DNA from 2 places in the Cellulosimicrobium sp. 4261 genome. Region 2 is predicted to be linked to the other one. Evidence: riboswitches for the same ligand, from Rfam matches in the RefSeq annotation. Region 2 holds a riboswitch; the other holds the start of a gene.
What was found. Region 2 has a riboswitch for S-adenosylmethionine ahead of ABIE39_RS00850 (LLM class flavin-dependent oxidoreductase). Riboswitches for the same ligand answer to the same signal wherever they lie in the genome.

Region 1 (7,537 bases), on a different contig from region 2:
ACCGGCCGTCGGGTCCAGGCGAGGTCTCCAGCCGACCGTACGGCGCCGCGACGAGGATGGCGGGCCGCACGTCCTCTGCCGAGCCGGGGATCTCTCCCGACCCGGAGGTCTCCGTGGGGAGCGGGCCCGGGTTCGGCACCGGGCGGAGGTCGGTCGCGAGCGCGCGGTATGCCCTCTCGACCGCTTCGGTGAGCTCCTCGGCGTTCGCCGGGTCGGTGACGAGGATCGGCTCGTCGAGCTGCACCCACGGCGCGCCGGTCGCGGCGAGCGCACGCAGCAGGTCGGCGTAGGCGGCGACGACGTCGTCCAGACGATCGAGCGGCGAGTACCCGGCGGGCGCGTCGTCCGCGGCCTTGGACAGCGCGAGGAACGTCACCGGCCCGACGACGACGGGCCGCGTCACCACACCGGCCTCCTTCGCCTCGACGAACTCGCGCACGACGCGGTCGTCGACGAACCGGATCGGGGTGTCCGGGCCGATCTCGGGCACGAGGTAGTGGTAGTTCGTGTCGAACCACTTGGTCATCTCGAGCGGGGCGTCGTCCCCCTGGCCGCGCGCCACGGTGAAGTAGCCCGCGAGGTCGAGGCGGCCCGCGTCGTCGACCAGCGACGCGAACCGCGACGGCACGGCACCGAGGGACGCGGCGACGTCGAGCACCTGGTCGTAGTAGGAGAACGTGCCGGGGACGGACGCGTCGTCGGCGCCGAGGCCGAGCTCGACGAGGCGGCGCACGGTCGCGAGGCGCAGCCCGCGGGCCGTGGCCTCGAGCTCCTCGGCCGACGTCTTGCCGGCCCAGAACGCCTCGACGGCCTTCTTCAGCTCGCGGCGGCGCCCGATGCGCGGGTAGCCGAGCACGGTCCCGGCGGGGAATCCGACCGGGTTCTGGGTAGGGGAGGGTACGGAAGTGGCCATGATCGAAACCTCTTGCTGGTCCGGAGGACCGGTCAGACGGGCGCGCCGTGCGTGGCGGCGCTCGTCGGGGGCAGGGAGGTGCCGGTGACCCACGGCCCGCTGGCCAGGTCCGGGACGAGCGGGGCGGCGGCGGCGCTGGCGCCGCCCCCGGTCCCGCCCGACCCGCCGCCGAGGTGGACACCCTCGAGCAGGTCAAGAGCGGCGCGGTGCTTGTTGAACGTGTACACGTGCAGACCGGGCGTGCCCGCGTCGAGGACGCGCTGCGCGAGGTCGACCGAGTACGCGATCCCGTAGGCGTGCTGCGCCTCCGGGTCGGGCAGGGCGTCGAGCGCGTCCAGCAGGTGCTGGGGCGCGCGCACGCCCGTGAGCTCCTCGACGCGACGGAGCCGCGCGGGCTCCGTCGTGGGCAGCAGCCCGGCGAGGATGGGGATCGTCACGCCGGCCGCACGGGCCTCGGCGACGAAGTCGGTGTACGACGACGCGTCGTAGAAGAGCTGCGTGATCGCGAAGCTCGCGCCGGCCTGCTGCTTCTGCCACAGGCGGCGCACCTCCTGGGTGCGGGTCGTGCCGGCGGCGGGATTGCCGTCGCAGAACGTCGCGACGGCGATCGTCAGCGGCCGGGCCGCGCCGCGCAGCGCGACGGCCGGGTCGGACGCGCAGCGCGACGCCTCGACCTCGCGCAGCAGGGCGACGAGCTCGGTCGACGACCGGACGCCGTCGGGCGCGGGCTGCCAGTCCGGCTGGTCGCGCGGCGGGTCGCCCCGCAGCGCGAGGAAGCTCCGCACGCCCTCGTCGAGGAAGTCGGTGATGACCGACTCCACGTCCTCGCGCGACGCCCCGACGCACGTGAGGTGCGCGATCGGCAGCACGGGCGTGCCCTGGAGCAGACGTCCGACGACCTGGCGCGCGGTCGCGCGGTCGGTGCCCGCGGCGCCGTACGTCACGGACACGAAGTCGGGGTGCGTCGCGACGAGACGGCGTGCCGTCTCCCAGAACTTCGGGGCCGCGTCCGGTCGGCGCGGGGGCATGAGCTCGAACGACACCGTCGGCCGCGGACGGCCCGGACGGTGCGCGAAGGATGCCTCTGAGGTCATGCGTCACTCCATCGACCCTGGCGTTAGCACCTTTGTCCTCGGGAGGCTTCCGTCGGCGGGTTGCTGCGGTGTCGTCGAGCCAGGACTCTCGACCGCTCTGGATGGTTGCCACGATCCTACGACCCATCCGACATGCGGTCGAGAGCGCCCGCCAGGTGAGATGCGGAGGGTCGTCGGCGCTCCCGGTGCGACGAGTCTCAGGCCCTCCGGCGTTCGGGCACGTGCAGACGGCGGAGGAACCGGTCGGTGCGCAGCGGCGGGCCGCGCCGGTCGAGGAGCGACACGACGACGACGGTCGCCGTCGCGAGCGGGATGGTCCACGCGGCGGGCTGGGCGAGCAGGGCGCGCACGACGCCGGGGACGCCGTCGGCCGTGTCGCCGGACGGGCTCCCGTACCCCGCGGCGACGAGCGCGGACGACGCGAGCAGCGCCGTCGCGCACAGGACGGCGCCCACGACCATGCCCGCCACCGCGCCGCGCGCGGTGAGGCCGCGCCACCACACGCCGAGCAGGATCACGGGGGACAGGGCCGACGCCGCGAAGACGAACACCGTCCCGACGCTCGTCACGAGGCCCTGCGGGATGGTGACGAGCGCGAACGCGAGCGGGATGAGCGTGCACGCGACCGCCGACCAGCGGAAGGACCGCACGGTGCCGCCGAACAGGTCCTGGCTCACGACGCCCGCCAGCGCGACCACGAGCCCCGACGACGTCCCGAGGAACGCGGCGAACGCCCCGGCGACGACGAGCGCGGCGAGGAGCTCGCCGCCGAGCCCGGGCACGAGGCGGGTCGGCAGCGCGAGGACGACGGTGTCCGCCACCCCGGGCGCCGCGAGGTCGGGCGCGACGACCCGCGCCACGAGCCCGAGCGTGCTCGACACCATGTAGAACACGCTGATCATGACGAGCACGACGACGGTCGTGCGGCGGGCCGAGCCGCCGTCGGGCGAGGTGTAGAAGCGCACGAGGACGTGCGGCAGGCCGGTCGTGCCGAGCAGGAGGGCGAGCAGGAGCGAGACGGTGGCGTACGCGTCGAGGCCGCCCGGCCCGGCCTCGTGGGGGAACACGGCGGCGGGGTCGAACGTGACGACGGCGCCGCCGGGCTCGAACGCCCCGCCGAGCGCCATGAGCACGACGACGAGCGGCACCGCGAGGGCGGTGAGCTTGACCCAGAACTGGAACGCCTGGACGAACGTGATGGAGCGCATCCCGCCCGCGGCGACGACGGCGCTCACCACGACCGCGATCCCCACCGAGCCGACCCACGGCGGCACCGGGGCCACGCTCGTGATGACGAGCGCCGCCCCGTGGAGCTGCGGGACCACGTAGAGCCACCCGATGACGAGCACGAGCACGCTCGTCACGCGGCGCGCGACCACGGAGTCGAGCCGGGCGTGCACGAAGTCGGGGATCGTGTACGCGCCGCTGCGCCGCAGGGGGCCCGCGACGAACAGCAGGACGAGCAGGTAGCCCGCCGCGTACCCGACGGGGAACCAGAACGCCTCCGCGCCGGACAGCAGCACGAGGCCCGAGAGCCCGAGGAACGTGCCCGCGGACAGGTACTCGCCGCTGATCGCCGACGCGTTCCAGACCGGCCGCACGGTGCGCGACGCGACGAAGAAGTCGCTCGTGGTGCGCGAGATCCGCAGGCCGTAGAACCCGATGAGCCCGGTCGCGAGCAGGAGCAGCGCGATCGCGACGAGGGGCAGCGCGCTGGTCACGGCGCACCGCCGTCGTCGGGGCCGGGCTCGTCGGGCGTCACTCCCTCGGCGAGCGCGCGGTACCGGCGCTCGTTGCGCGCCGCCGCGACCGCGAAGACGACCGCGAACGCGACGATCACGGGGTAGAAGCCGTACGCGTGCACGAGCCACGGCAGCGGCACGCCGAGCACCACGACGTCGTCCAGCGCGGGCACGCCGCTCATCGTCACCGTGAGCAGCGTGACGACGGCGAGGAACGACGCCACGCACGCCAGCCCGAGCCGGAGCTGGGCCCGGACGAGCCCGCGCGTGTACGCGGTCGCGGCGTCGTCGGGCTCGCCGGCCCGCGCCGTGCCCGACGCCGCGCCGCCCCGCGGGGCGGTGCCCTCGCCGGGGCTCGGGCCCGCGGGGACGTCCGTGGACCGGACGCGCACGCGCGCGTCGCGGCGCGGGTCGGTGCCCGTCACGGCGCACCCCGGTGCGGCCCGAGGAGCGCCTCGCGGACCGCGGGCACCATGCGGCGGCTCACCGGGACCTCGTGCCCGGCGACGACGAGCGCGGGCTGCGCCCCGCCGAACCGCGCCGCGGTCACGGCCGCGCGGTCCACGAGGTACGACCGGTGCACGCGCAGGAACCCCGCGGGCGCCCACCGCTCCTCGAGGTCGGAGAGCGGCTCGCGCACGAGGAACTGCTCGGTGTCCGTCACGAGCCGGGAGTAGTCGCCCTGCGCCTGCACCCACCGCACCGCGCTGCGCCGGACGAGCCGCGTCGTCGTGCCGACCGTCACGACGAGCGTCTCGTCGGCCGGTGCGGCGCCTCCCGCCGGGCCACCGGCCGCGGGCGAGGGAGCGGCGGCGCTGGCGGGCGCCGCCGCGTCGGTCGCGGGGGCGCGCCCCGCCGCGGTGCGCTCCGCGACCCGCTCGACGACGCGGTCGACGGCCCGCGCGAGCCGCTCGCGCCGCACGGGCTTGAGGACGTAGTCGACGGCCTCGACGTCGAACGCCTCCAGCGCGCGCGCCTCGTCGGCGGTGACGAACACGACCGCCGGGCGGTCGGCGAACCGGGAGAGCGCGCGGGCGAGGTCGAGGCCGGTCAGCCCCGGCATGTGGATGTCGAGGAACGCCGCGTCCACCGTGCGCGACGAGAGCTCGCGCAGCGCCTCCGAGCCGCTCGCGACCCCGCGCACGGTGCGCACGCGCGGGTCGCGGCGGAGCAGGCCCACGAGCTCGTCGAGCACGGGCCGCTCGTCGTCGGCGACGAGCACGTCCAGCCCGACGGCGTCCCTCGCCCCGTCCGGGACGCCGCCGGCCGGGTCCGGGGCGGTCACGGCACGCTCACCTCCGTCTCGTGCAGCGGCTGCGACCGCGGGACGCGCAGGCGCACGAGCGTGCCCGAGCCGGGCGCGGTCTCGATGTCGAGCGCGTGGTCGTCGCCGTAGAGCTGGCGCACGCGGGTGTCGACGTTGCGCAGGCCCACGTGCGTCGTGTCGCGCGACGTGAGGAGCTCGCGCACGACGGCCGGGTCCATGCCGACGCCGTCGTCCTCGACCGTGATCTCCGTCTGGGTGCCCTCGTCGCGCGCGGTGATGACGATCGTCCCGCCGTGCTCGCGCGGCTCCAGGCCGTGGCGCACCGCGTTCTCGACAAGGGGCTGCACGGAGAGGAAGGGGATGACGGCCGTCAACGACTCCGGCGCGATCTGCAGGGTGACGGCGAGGCGCTCGCCGAACCGGGCGCGCTCGAGCTCGACGTAGGAGTGGATCGAGCGCAGCTCGTCGGCGAGGGTCGTGAAGTCGCCGCGCCCGCGGAACGAGTAGCGCGTGAAGTCGGCGAAGTCGAGCACGAGGTCGCGCGCCCGCTCGGGGTCGGTGCTGATGAACGACGCGATGGCGCCGAGCGCGTTGTAGACGAAGTGCGGGCTGATCTGGGCGCGCAGCGCGCGGAGCTCGGCCTGGGCGAGCGCCGTGCGCGACGCCTCCAGCTCGGCGAGCTCGAGCTGCGCCGCGCACCACTGCGCCACCTCGCCCGTCGCGCGCACGAGCGGCGGCCGCACGGTGTCGGCGAACGCGACGACGACCCCGGCGACGCGCCCGCCTGCGACGACGGGCGCCCCGACGGCGTCCTCGACGTCGCCGCTCTCGACGTGCCGCCGCCCCGTCGCGAGGACGCGCCCGGCGACGCGCCGCGCGTCGGGCTCGAGCGTCGAGCTCCCGTCGAGGGCGACCGCGCCGTCCGCCGTGACGAGGGCGAGCGCGTCCGCGCCGAGGAGCTGGCGCAGGGAGCGGGCCGCGCGGCCGACGTCGTCGCCGTCGAGGCCGTCGCGCAGGTGCGTCGCGGCGCGCGACGCGAGGTGGAGGGTGCGGAACGTCGCCCGGTCGGAGTCGCTCCCGAGCTCGCGCGATCCGCGCGCGAGCCGCCAGGCGAGCACGAGCCCGAGGGTGAGCAGGACGCCCACGACGAGACCGGCGGCGGCGCCGGCGAACACGGGCCCGGACATGCAGTGATCGTATCCAGCGCGGCGTCACCCACCCCGGTCAGCCGGGTAAGGTAAGGCAGTCCTATCCCACGACGAAGGAACCTCCTGTGCCGATCTCCCGGACCACGTCGAGCCCGCGCGTGCGCCGCAGCGTCACCACCACCGCCCTCGTGCTCGCCGCTACCCTCCTCACGGCGTGCTCGTCCGACCCCGAGCCCGCGGCGACCGGTGCGCCGGCGCCGGCCGACACCGCGGCGGGGTACGCCGTCGAGCACGCGCGGGGGACCGTCGAGCTCGACGCGGCGCCGCAGCGCGTCGTGACGCTCGAGCCCGTCGAGACGGACACCGCCGTCGCGCTCGGCGTCGTCCCCGTGGGTGCCGCCGTGCTGAGCGTCGAGGCGGGCGTGCCCGCGTACCTCGGCGAGGAGGCGCAGGCGATCGAGGTCGTCGGGACCGTCCCCGAGCCGAACCTCGAGGCCATCGCGGCGCTCGAGCCGGACCTCATCCTCGGCACGGAGTCGCGCCACTCCGACCTGTACGACCAGCTCGCGAGCGTCGCGCCGACCGTCTTCATGGCGACCCAGACCGACCCGTGGCAGGAGAACGTGCTGCTCGTCGGCCGCGCGCTCGGCCGCGAGGCGGACGCCCAGGCCCTGCTCGACGCCTACGACGCGCGGTGCGCCCAGCTCCAGGAGGACCACGACGTCTCCGGGACGGCGCAGCTCCTGCGCCCGCGCGACGGCATCGTGTCCGCGTACGGGCCGCGGTCGTTCGCGGGCAGCACGCTCGAGTGCGTCGGGTTCACGACGCCGGCGCAGGAGTGGGGCGAGGACATCTCCGTGGACCTGTCCCCGGAGCGCGTGACCGAGGCCGCCGCCGACCTCGTGCTCGTCTCGGCCGCCGACCCCGACGACGCGTCCGCGATCCCCGCGGAGATCCCGCTCAACGCCGCGTCGTTCCCCGACGTGCGCGTCGTGGACCAGTCGTACTGGATCAGCGGCGTGGGGCCGCTCGGCGGGCAGGCCGTGCTCGACGACGTCGAGCGCTTCCTGCAGGACCGTGCCGGCTCCTGACGGGGCGGCCGCGCCCCCGGCGACGGCCGGGGGCCCGGCCGGGTGCCGGTTCCACCGGTCGCCCAACGTGCTCTTCCCGACGACGGTCGCCCGCGTGCACGAGGTCGGCCCGCGCCTCGTGCGCGTGACGCTCGCCGGGCGGGACCTGGCCGGGTGCGCCGACGTCGGGCTCGACCAGCGCGTGAAGATCCTGCTCCCGGGGCCGGGAGCGGACCGCCTCGCGCGCCGGGCGCGCCTCGCGGACGAGAGCACGTGGCGCCGCGAGTGGTCCGCGCTCGACGA
Region 2 (7,537 bases):
CCGTCTGCGTCACCGTCCAGGCGGTGTGGCTCGTCCCGGCGTTCGTGCCCGGCCCCGCCCCGCCCGACGACGCGGTGACGCTGCGCGTGATGGGTGCCAACACCTGGTACGGCGCGGCGGACGCGGACGCGCTCGTCGACCTCGTCCGCACCGAGCACGTGCAGGTGCTCGCCGTGCTGGAGCTCACGACGGACCTGCGCGAGCGGCTCGTCGCGGCGGGCATCGAGGACGTGCTGCCGTACAGCGCGGACGGCAAGGTCGGGCGCGGCGCCATGGGCAGCGGGCTGTGGAGCGCGCTGCCGCTCCGCGACGTCGACGTCGAGCCGTTCTCGAACGACGCGATGCCGTCGGCGACGGTGGAGGTCGACGGCGTGCCGGTGCGCGTCACCGCGGTGCACCCGATCCCGCCGATCCCGGAGTACGTCGACATCTGGCACGAGGAGACGGACGCCCTCGCCGAGCGCGCCCACGGCGACCCGCTGCCCCAGGTGCTCGTCGGGGACTTCAACTCCACCCACGACCACGCGACGTTCCGCCGGCTGCTGGGCGACCGGTTCCACGACGCGACGCGCGCCTCGGGCGGCGGGCTCGACCTGTCGTGGTCGCCGCGCCCCGGCGTCGTGCCGCCGGTGCTGAACCTCGACCACGTGGTGACCGACCGCGAGAACGTCGTGACCGACGTCGGCTCCCTGCACGTCGTGGGCAGCGACCACCGCGCGATCGTCGCGACGGTGCACGTGCCCCGCCCCTGACGACGGCGGACCCGGCGCCCCCGGCCGACGAGCGAGTGCGCTCGTCGACCCGTGGCGCCGGGTCCGGTGCGGGGGCTCCGCGGCGTCAGCCGCGCGCGGGCTCCGGCGCCGCCGGGTCCGGGGCGGTCGTGCCCGGGTCGCTGCCGTCGTCGGGCGCGGCGCCCTCGGCAGCCGGGTCGGCCGGCCCGTCGAGGTGGTGCGGGTGCCGACGCTCGAGCGCGGCGCCCTCCACGTCGACGTCGGGCAGGACGCGGTCGAGCCAGCGGGGGAGCCACCACGCCTTGTCGCCCACGAGGTGCATGAGCGCCGGGACGAGCAGCATCCGCACCACGAACGCGTCGACGAGCACGCCGAACGCGAGCGCGAACCCGATGGGCCGGATCATCGCGCTGTGCGAGAAGACGAACCCGCCGAAGACGGAGATCATGATGATCGCCGCGGCCGTCACCACGGCCCGGCCCGCGCGGACGCCCTGCACGATCGCGACGCGCGCGGGGGCGCCGTGCGCGTACGCCTCGCGCATCCCCGAGCCGAGGAAGAGCTGGTAGTCCATCGCGAGGCCGAAGAGGATGCCGACGAGGATCGTGGGCAGGAAGTTGAGGATCGGGCCCGGCGTCTCGACGCCGAACACCCCCGCGAGCCAGCCCCACTGGTAGATCGCGACGACCCCGCCGAGCGCGGCGAAGTACGACAGGATGAACCCGAGCGTCGCGACGACCGGCACGAAGATCGACCGGAACACGAGCACGAGGATGACGAGCGACAGCCCGACGACGACCGCGAGGTAGATCGGCAGGGCCTGCGCGAGCTTCTCCGAGATGTCGATGTTGCCGCTGGCCGAGCCCGCGACGCCGAGCGTCACGTCCCCGTCGAGCGGTTCGAGCGCGCGCAGTGCGTGCACGAGCTCCTCGGTCGACTCGCTCGTCGGACCCTCGGCCGGGATCACCTGGAACGCCGCGACCGTGCGGTCCTCGGACGTCCCGATCGGCGCGACGGCCACGACGTCGTCCTGCGCGAACAGCTCCTCGGCCACGCCCACCTGGTACGCGAGCGCCTCGGCCTCGGTCGGCTCGCCCGGGAGGTCGGCGACGACGAGCAGCGGCCCGTTCGTGCCCTCGCCGAACTCCTCGGCGATCGTCGAGTACGCGCGGTACTGCGTGGAGTCGTGCGCCTCGGACGAGCCGTCGGGCAGGTTGGTCCGCAGGTCGAGCGCGGGCAGGGCGATCACGCCGAGCGCGACGACGGCGAGCAGCGCCGTGCCCACTGCGCGCACGGTCGACATGGGCCGCACGGGCTCCGCGGCGGGCAGGCCGCCCGCGGTGCCCGGCTCCGACGCCGCGCTCCCGGCCAACGAGCCGGCCGCCGAGCCGGCCGCCGAGCCGGCGGCCGCACCGGTCGAGGCGACACCCGTCGACGCGGCGGGACCGGCGAGCGCGGCGCGCTCGCGGCGGCTGAGGATCCGCGGGCCGATCATGCCGAGCAGGGCCGGCGTGAGCGTGACGGCGATGAGCACGGCGATCGCGACGCACAGCGCACCGACCGTGCCCATGAGGCCGAGGAACGGGATGCCGGTGACGTTGAGCGCGAGCAGCGCGATGAGCACCGTCGCCCCCGCGAACACGACCGCGTTGCCCGACGTGCCGTTCGCGAGCGCGATCGACTCGTGCAGCTCGTCGCCCTGCTTGAGCTGGCGCCGGTGCCGGTTGACGATGAACAGCGAGTAGTCGATCCCGACGGCGAGGCCCAGCATGAGGCCGAGGACCGGCGTCACCGACGACATCTCCACGACTCCGGACAGCGACATCGCGGCGAGCGCGCCGATCCCGACCCCGATGAGAGCCGTGAGGATCGGCAGGCCGGCGCCCACGAGCGTCCCGAGCATGACGACGAGCACGATCGCCGCGACGACGAGGCCGACGGCCTCGCCCACGCCGAACACCTGCGGCACGCCCTGGGCGATGTCGGACGAGAAGTCGGTCTGGACGCCGTCGACCGGGTCGTCGGCGAAGACCGCCACGAGGTCGTCCTTCGTCTGCTGGTCGATGCTCATGTTCGGCTCGGTGAACGTCACGTTCGCGACCGCCGCGCTCCCGTCCGTGGACACGAGGCGGATGTCGGACGCCATGTCGAGCAGGGGAGCGGAGAGCTCGAGCTGCGCGGACTGCTCCTCGAGCGTCGCGCTCTGGTCCTCCAGCGCGGTGACCTGCTGGTCGAGCGTCGCGGCCTGCGACTCGAGCGTGGCGCGGCCCGCGTCGAGCTCGGCCTGCTGCGCGTCGAGCTGCGGCGCGGCCTGCTCCAGCGCGCCCGCGGCCTCGGCCTGGGCGCGCGCCGTGTCGAGCTCGGCCTGGCCTGCGTCGAGCTGGGCGCGGGCGGTGTCGACCTGCTCCTGCGCGGCGGCGAGCTGCGCGCCGCCGTCCTCGATCTGCTCGCGTCCCGCGGCGATCTGGGTGCGGCCGTCGTCGATCTGCTTCCGCTGGTCGGCGAGCTCCTCCTGCGTCGCGAACGGGTCGACGACCGACGCGACGCCGTCGACCTCCTCCGCCGCGGCGAAGCGGTCCGCGATCGCCGCCTCCTGCTCGGGCGTGAACGGGGCACCGTCTTCCGTCGCGAGGACGATCGTGCCGCTCCCGCCCGACGCCTCGGGCAGCGCGGTCTGGAGGCGCTCGGTGACGTCGGCGGTCGGGGTGCCGGGGATCGAGAAGCTGCTCGCGAGCGTGCCGCCGAACGCGACGAACGCCGCCCCGGCGAGCACGAGCACCGCGAGCCACGCGGCGAGGACGGTCCGCGCGCGGCGCGCGCACGCGCGGCCGAGGCGGTAGAGGAGTTCAGCCATGAGGATCCTTCGGTGGGGGTCCGGTCCGGGTCCGACGGGTGCGCCCGGGGTGGCGGGGGTGGCGTGGCGGGAGAGGTGGTCGCGGGTCGGGAGGGTGGGGGTCGCGTCAGGCGGGGTCCGCCCAGCCGGCGCGGATCCGTTCGACGAGGCGGTCGAGCAGACCGGCCCAGACCTCGCGCGAGGCGTCGTCGTCGGCGGCACCGGTCTCGGCCCACCAGCGACGCTGGATGACGAGGACCCCGGCCATGAGCGCGCCCACGAGCATCTCGATCTCGAGCGGGTCGACGTCCGGGTGCCGGCGCGTGGTGGCCGCGACGAGGCGCTCGGCGAGGTGGGTGAAGGTGCGCACGACCATCGTCGTGACGCGCGGCGTGGGCTCGGTCGCGGTGCCGCCGAGGGCCCGCGTGAGGTAGGCCATGGGGCCGACGAGGTCCGTGCCGCGCAGCGCCGCGGTGACGTCGTCGAGGGGCGTGGGGCGGTCGGTGCCCGGCTCGGCCGCGCTCGCCCCGAGCGTCTCGACGACCGAGCCCAGCACGTCCTCGCAGACCTCCACGACGACGTCGTCGAGCGACGCGAAGTGGTTGAAGATCGTGCGGCGCGCGACGTCGGCCCGTGCCGCGAGCTCGTCGACGGTGAAGCGCGCACCGCCCTTCTCCTCCATGAGCGTCGCGGCGGCGGCGACGATCGCGCGGCGGTGGCGCGCGCGCAGGGCCGCGCGACGGTCGGGAGCCGCGGCGTCCGGAGCGGGGGCGTCCGGAGCGGGGGCGTCCGGAGCGGGGGCGTCCGGGCCGGGGCCGGCGAGGTCGGAGGCGTCCGTCGCGGGCGCGGTCGGGCGCTCGGGTCCGGGCAGGGGAGGCACCTCTTGACACTAGGTGCATCGATGCACTCGGTGCAAACGAGAGCGGTCGGCGCTCAAAGTGGACCGATCAGGTCCAGTATGTGGGAAGGTTCTGGCGGTGCGTTGACACCCTCCGTGCCCGCTCGTAAGTTCCCGCGCAACCGAGGTCCACGGACCTCGGCACAGGACATGGTCATGAGCTCCGACGCCAAGCCCCGGCTCGTCGGACGGCAACCCTCCCGCGCGGCGGGGTGCCCCGGGTGAGGACCAGGTCCCGCGACGCGCGACCCGCGCGGTGCGGGGCAACGACGCGGCGCCCGGCGACGGGCACGAAGGAGACGGACGATGGACCGGCGAGAGTCGAGCACCGCGGTGAGCACCCCGCACGCGCCGACGTGCCCCTGTCCGGTCCGCGGTGCGGCCGTCGTCTCCTGTCCGGTCGGCGCCCCCGCGCGCGTCACCTGTTGTCGCTGACGACGCCCCGCTCCTGACGCCGCGCGCGCCCGCGCGCACGCCGTGACGGGCCTCCCTCCGGCCTCCCCGGCCCCGCCCTGCCGCCCCGCGGCGGGGCGACCCTGCCCACCCCCTGGCACCCCGCCGCGCCCTGAGCGTGCGGTCGGCGCCTGTCCCAGAACGGATCCTCGCGATGCCCGACCCCCGCCCCGCCCGCCCCGCCCGCACCGTCCACCTGGGCGTCGACCTCACCGACGCCGGTGCGCACCCCGCCGCCTGGCGGACCGTGGGCTCCCAGGCCCGGCGCCTGTTCGACGCCAAGCGCCTCGTCGAGCTCGTCGCCACCGCCCAGCGCGGCCTGCTCGACCTCGTCACGCTCGACGACGCGTTCACCCTCCAGCCGGGCCGCAACGGGTCCGTGCGCGGCCGGCTCGACGCCGCGCTCGTCGCGTCCCGGCTCGCGCCGCGCAGCGCGGGCATCGGCCTCGTCCCGACCGTCACGACCACCCACACCGAGCCGTTCCACGTCTCCAAGGCGGTCGCGACGATCGACCACGTGAGCTCCGGCCGCGCGGGGTGGCAGGTCGGGTGGTCCACGACCCCGGCCGAGGCCGCGGCCTTCGGGCGCAAGGGCGCCCAGGACGAGCCCGACGCCGTCGCCGAGGCGGACGAGGCGGTCGACGTCGTCACGCGGCTCTGGGACTCGTGGGAGGACGACGCCGAGATCCGCGACGTCGCGACGGGCCGGTTCGTGGACCGCGAGAAGCTGCACCACGTCGACCACGAGGGCATCCGGTTCGCGGTCAAGGGGCCGTCGATCACCCCGCGCCCGCCGCAGGGCCAGCCGCCCGTCGTCGTGCGGGCGAGCACGCCGGCGTCGCTCGACCTCGCGGCCCGGCGGGCCGACGTCGTGCGGGTCCGCGCGGCGACGCGGGACGAGGCGGTCGCGCTGCGGGCGCAGGTGCGCGACGCCGCCGCGGGCGCCGGGCGCGACCCCGACGGGCTGCGGGTCCTCGTGGACGCGTACGTCGTCGTCGGGGACACGCGGGCGAGCGCCCAGGCGCGCCTCGACCTGCTCGAGGACCTCGAGGGCGTCTCGTGGGACACCGACTCGCTGACGCACGTCGGCACGGCGCGCGACCTCGCGGCGACGGTCGAGGAGTGGGCGCACGCCGGCGCCGCCGACGGCTTCCTGCTGCGGCCGTCGTCGCTGAGCACGGACCTCGACGCGATCGTCGACGGGGTCGTGCCGCTGCTCCAGGGCGTGGGCCTGTTCCGCACCGCGTACCCGGGCACGACGCTGCGCGACACGCTCGGCCTCCCGCACCCCGCGAACCGCTACGCGGCGATCGCCTGAGCCCGGACGGACCCGACGTGAGCACCCGACCCCGCAAGCAGATCCACCTCGGCGCCCACTTCCCGGGCGTCAACAACACCACCGTGTGGAGCGACCCCCGCTCGCGCAGCCAGATCGACTTCGCGTCGTTCGAGCACCTCGCGCGCCGTGCCGAGGACGCGAAGCTCGACTTCTTCTTCCTCGCCGAGGGACTGCGCCTGCGCGAGCACAAGGGCCGCATCCACGACCTCGACGTCGTCGGCCGCCCCGACACGCTGCCCGTCCTCGCCGCGCTCGCGGCCGTCACGGAGCGGCTCGGCCTCGCGGGCACGATCAGCACGACGTTCAACGAGCCGTGGGAGCTCGCGAAGCAGTTCGCGACGCTCGACCTGCTCTCCGAGGGCCGTGCGGCGTGGAACCTCGTGACGAGCCCCGACGCCTTCACGGGCGCCAACTTCCGCCGCGGCGGCTACCTGCCCTACCCCGAGCGGTACGCGCGGGCGGCCGAGGTCGTCGAGGTCGCGCGCGCCCTGTGGGACTCGTGGGACGACGACGCCGTGCTGGCCGACCGGATCGCGGGCGATTTCCTGCGGCCCGGCGCGGTGCGGCCGGTCGCGCACCACGGGACGCACGCGGACGTCGTCGGGCTGTTCGAGACGCCGCGCGGCCCGCAGGGCCACCCCGTCCTGTTCCAGGCGGGCGACTCGGCCGACGGGCGCGACTTCGCCGCCGCGACCGCCGACGTCGTGTTCTCGGCACACTCGACGTTCGACGCCGGGCGCGCGTTCTACGAGGACGTCAAGGGGCGGCTCGCGGCCCACGGGCGCGAGCGCGACTCCCTGAAGATCCTGCCCGCGACCGTCGTCGTGCTGGGCGACACGCCCGCCGAGGCGGAGGAGCGCGCCCGGGAGATCCGGCTCCAGCAGGTCTCGGGCCCGACGGCGATCGCGTTCCTCGAGCAGGTCTGGGGCCGCGACCTCGAGGCGTACGACCCCGAGGGCCCGCTGCCCGACGTCGACCCCGACACCGAGAACCTGTCGATCACGCGCGGCCGGGTGCGGCACGCGAAGGACCCGGCGGCGGTCGCCGCGGCGTGGCGCGAGCAGGCCGAGGCGAACGGGTGGTCGATCCGCGAGCTCGTCATCCAGGTGACGTCGCGCGGCGGGTTCGTCGGCACGCCGCGGCAGGTCGCGGACGACATCGACCGGCACGTCCAGGAGGACGCCTCCGACGGCTTCATCCTCGTGCCCCACCTCACGCCGGGCGGGCTCGACGACGTCTTCGACCAGGTCGTCCCGCTGCTCCAGGAGCGCGGCTCGTTCCGC

Region 1: it holds a riboswitch for S-adenosylmethionine, as region 2 does, so the genes downstream of both, ABIE39_RS14235 (methylenetetrahydrofolate reductase) here and ABIE39_RS00850 (LLM class flavin-dependent oxidoreductase) in region 2, are expected to answer to the same signal.

The regions. Positions count from the first base shown of each region.
Region 1 covers NZ_JBEPOQ010000011.1:92,837-100,373, reverse strand. Annotated here, with positions in the region: gene metE (5-methyltetrahydropteroyltriglutamate--homocysteine S-methyltransferase) at 1-913, opposite strand, end outside; gene ABIE39_RS14235 (methylenetetrahydrofolate reductase) at 946-2,007, opposite strand; SAM riboswitch class I at 2,013-2,115, opposite strand; gene ABIE39_RS14230 (sodium:solute symporter family transporter) at 2,205-3,728, opposite strand; gene ABIE39_RS14225 (heavy metal transporter) at 3,725-4,174, opposite strand; gene ABIE39_RS14220 (LytR/AlgR family response regulator transcription factor) at 4,171-5,034, opposite strand; gene ABIE39_RS14215 (histidine kinase) at 5,031-6,203, opposite strand; gene ABIE39_RS14210 (ABC transporter substrate-binding protein) at 6,290-7,255, shown strand; gene ABIE39_RS14205 (siderophore-interacting protein) at 7,323-7,537, shown strand, end outside.
Region 2 covers NZ_JBEPOQ010000001.1:179,923-187,459, reverse strand. Annotated here, with positions in the region: gene ABIE39_RS00865 (endonuclease/exonuclease/phosphatase family protein) at 1-752, shown strand, start outside; gene ABIE39_RS00860 (MMPL family transporter) at 838-3,585, opposite strand; gene ABIE39_RS00855 (TetR/AcrR family transcriptional regulator) at 3,692-4,444, opposite strand; SAM riboswitch class IV at 4,615-4,722, shown strand; gene ABIE39_RS00850 (LLM class flavin-dependent oxidoreductase) at 5,070-6,233, shown strand; gene ABIE39_RS00845 (NtaA/DmoA family FMN-dependent monooxygenase) at 6,251-7,537, shown strand, end outside.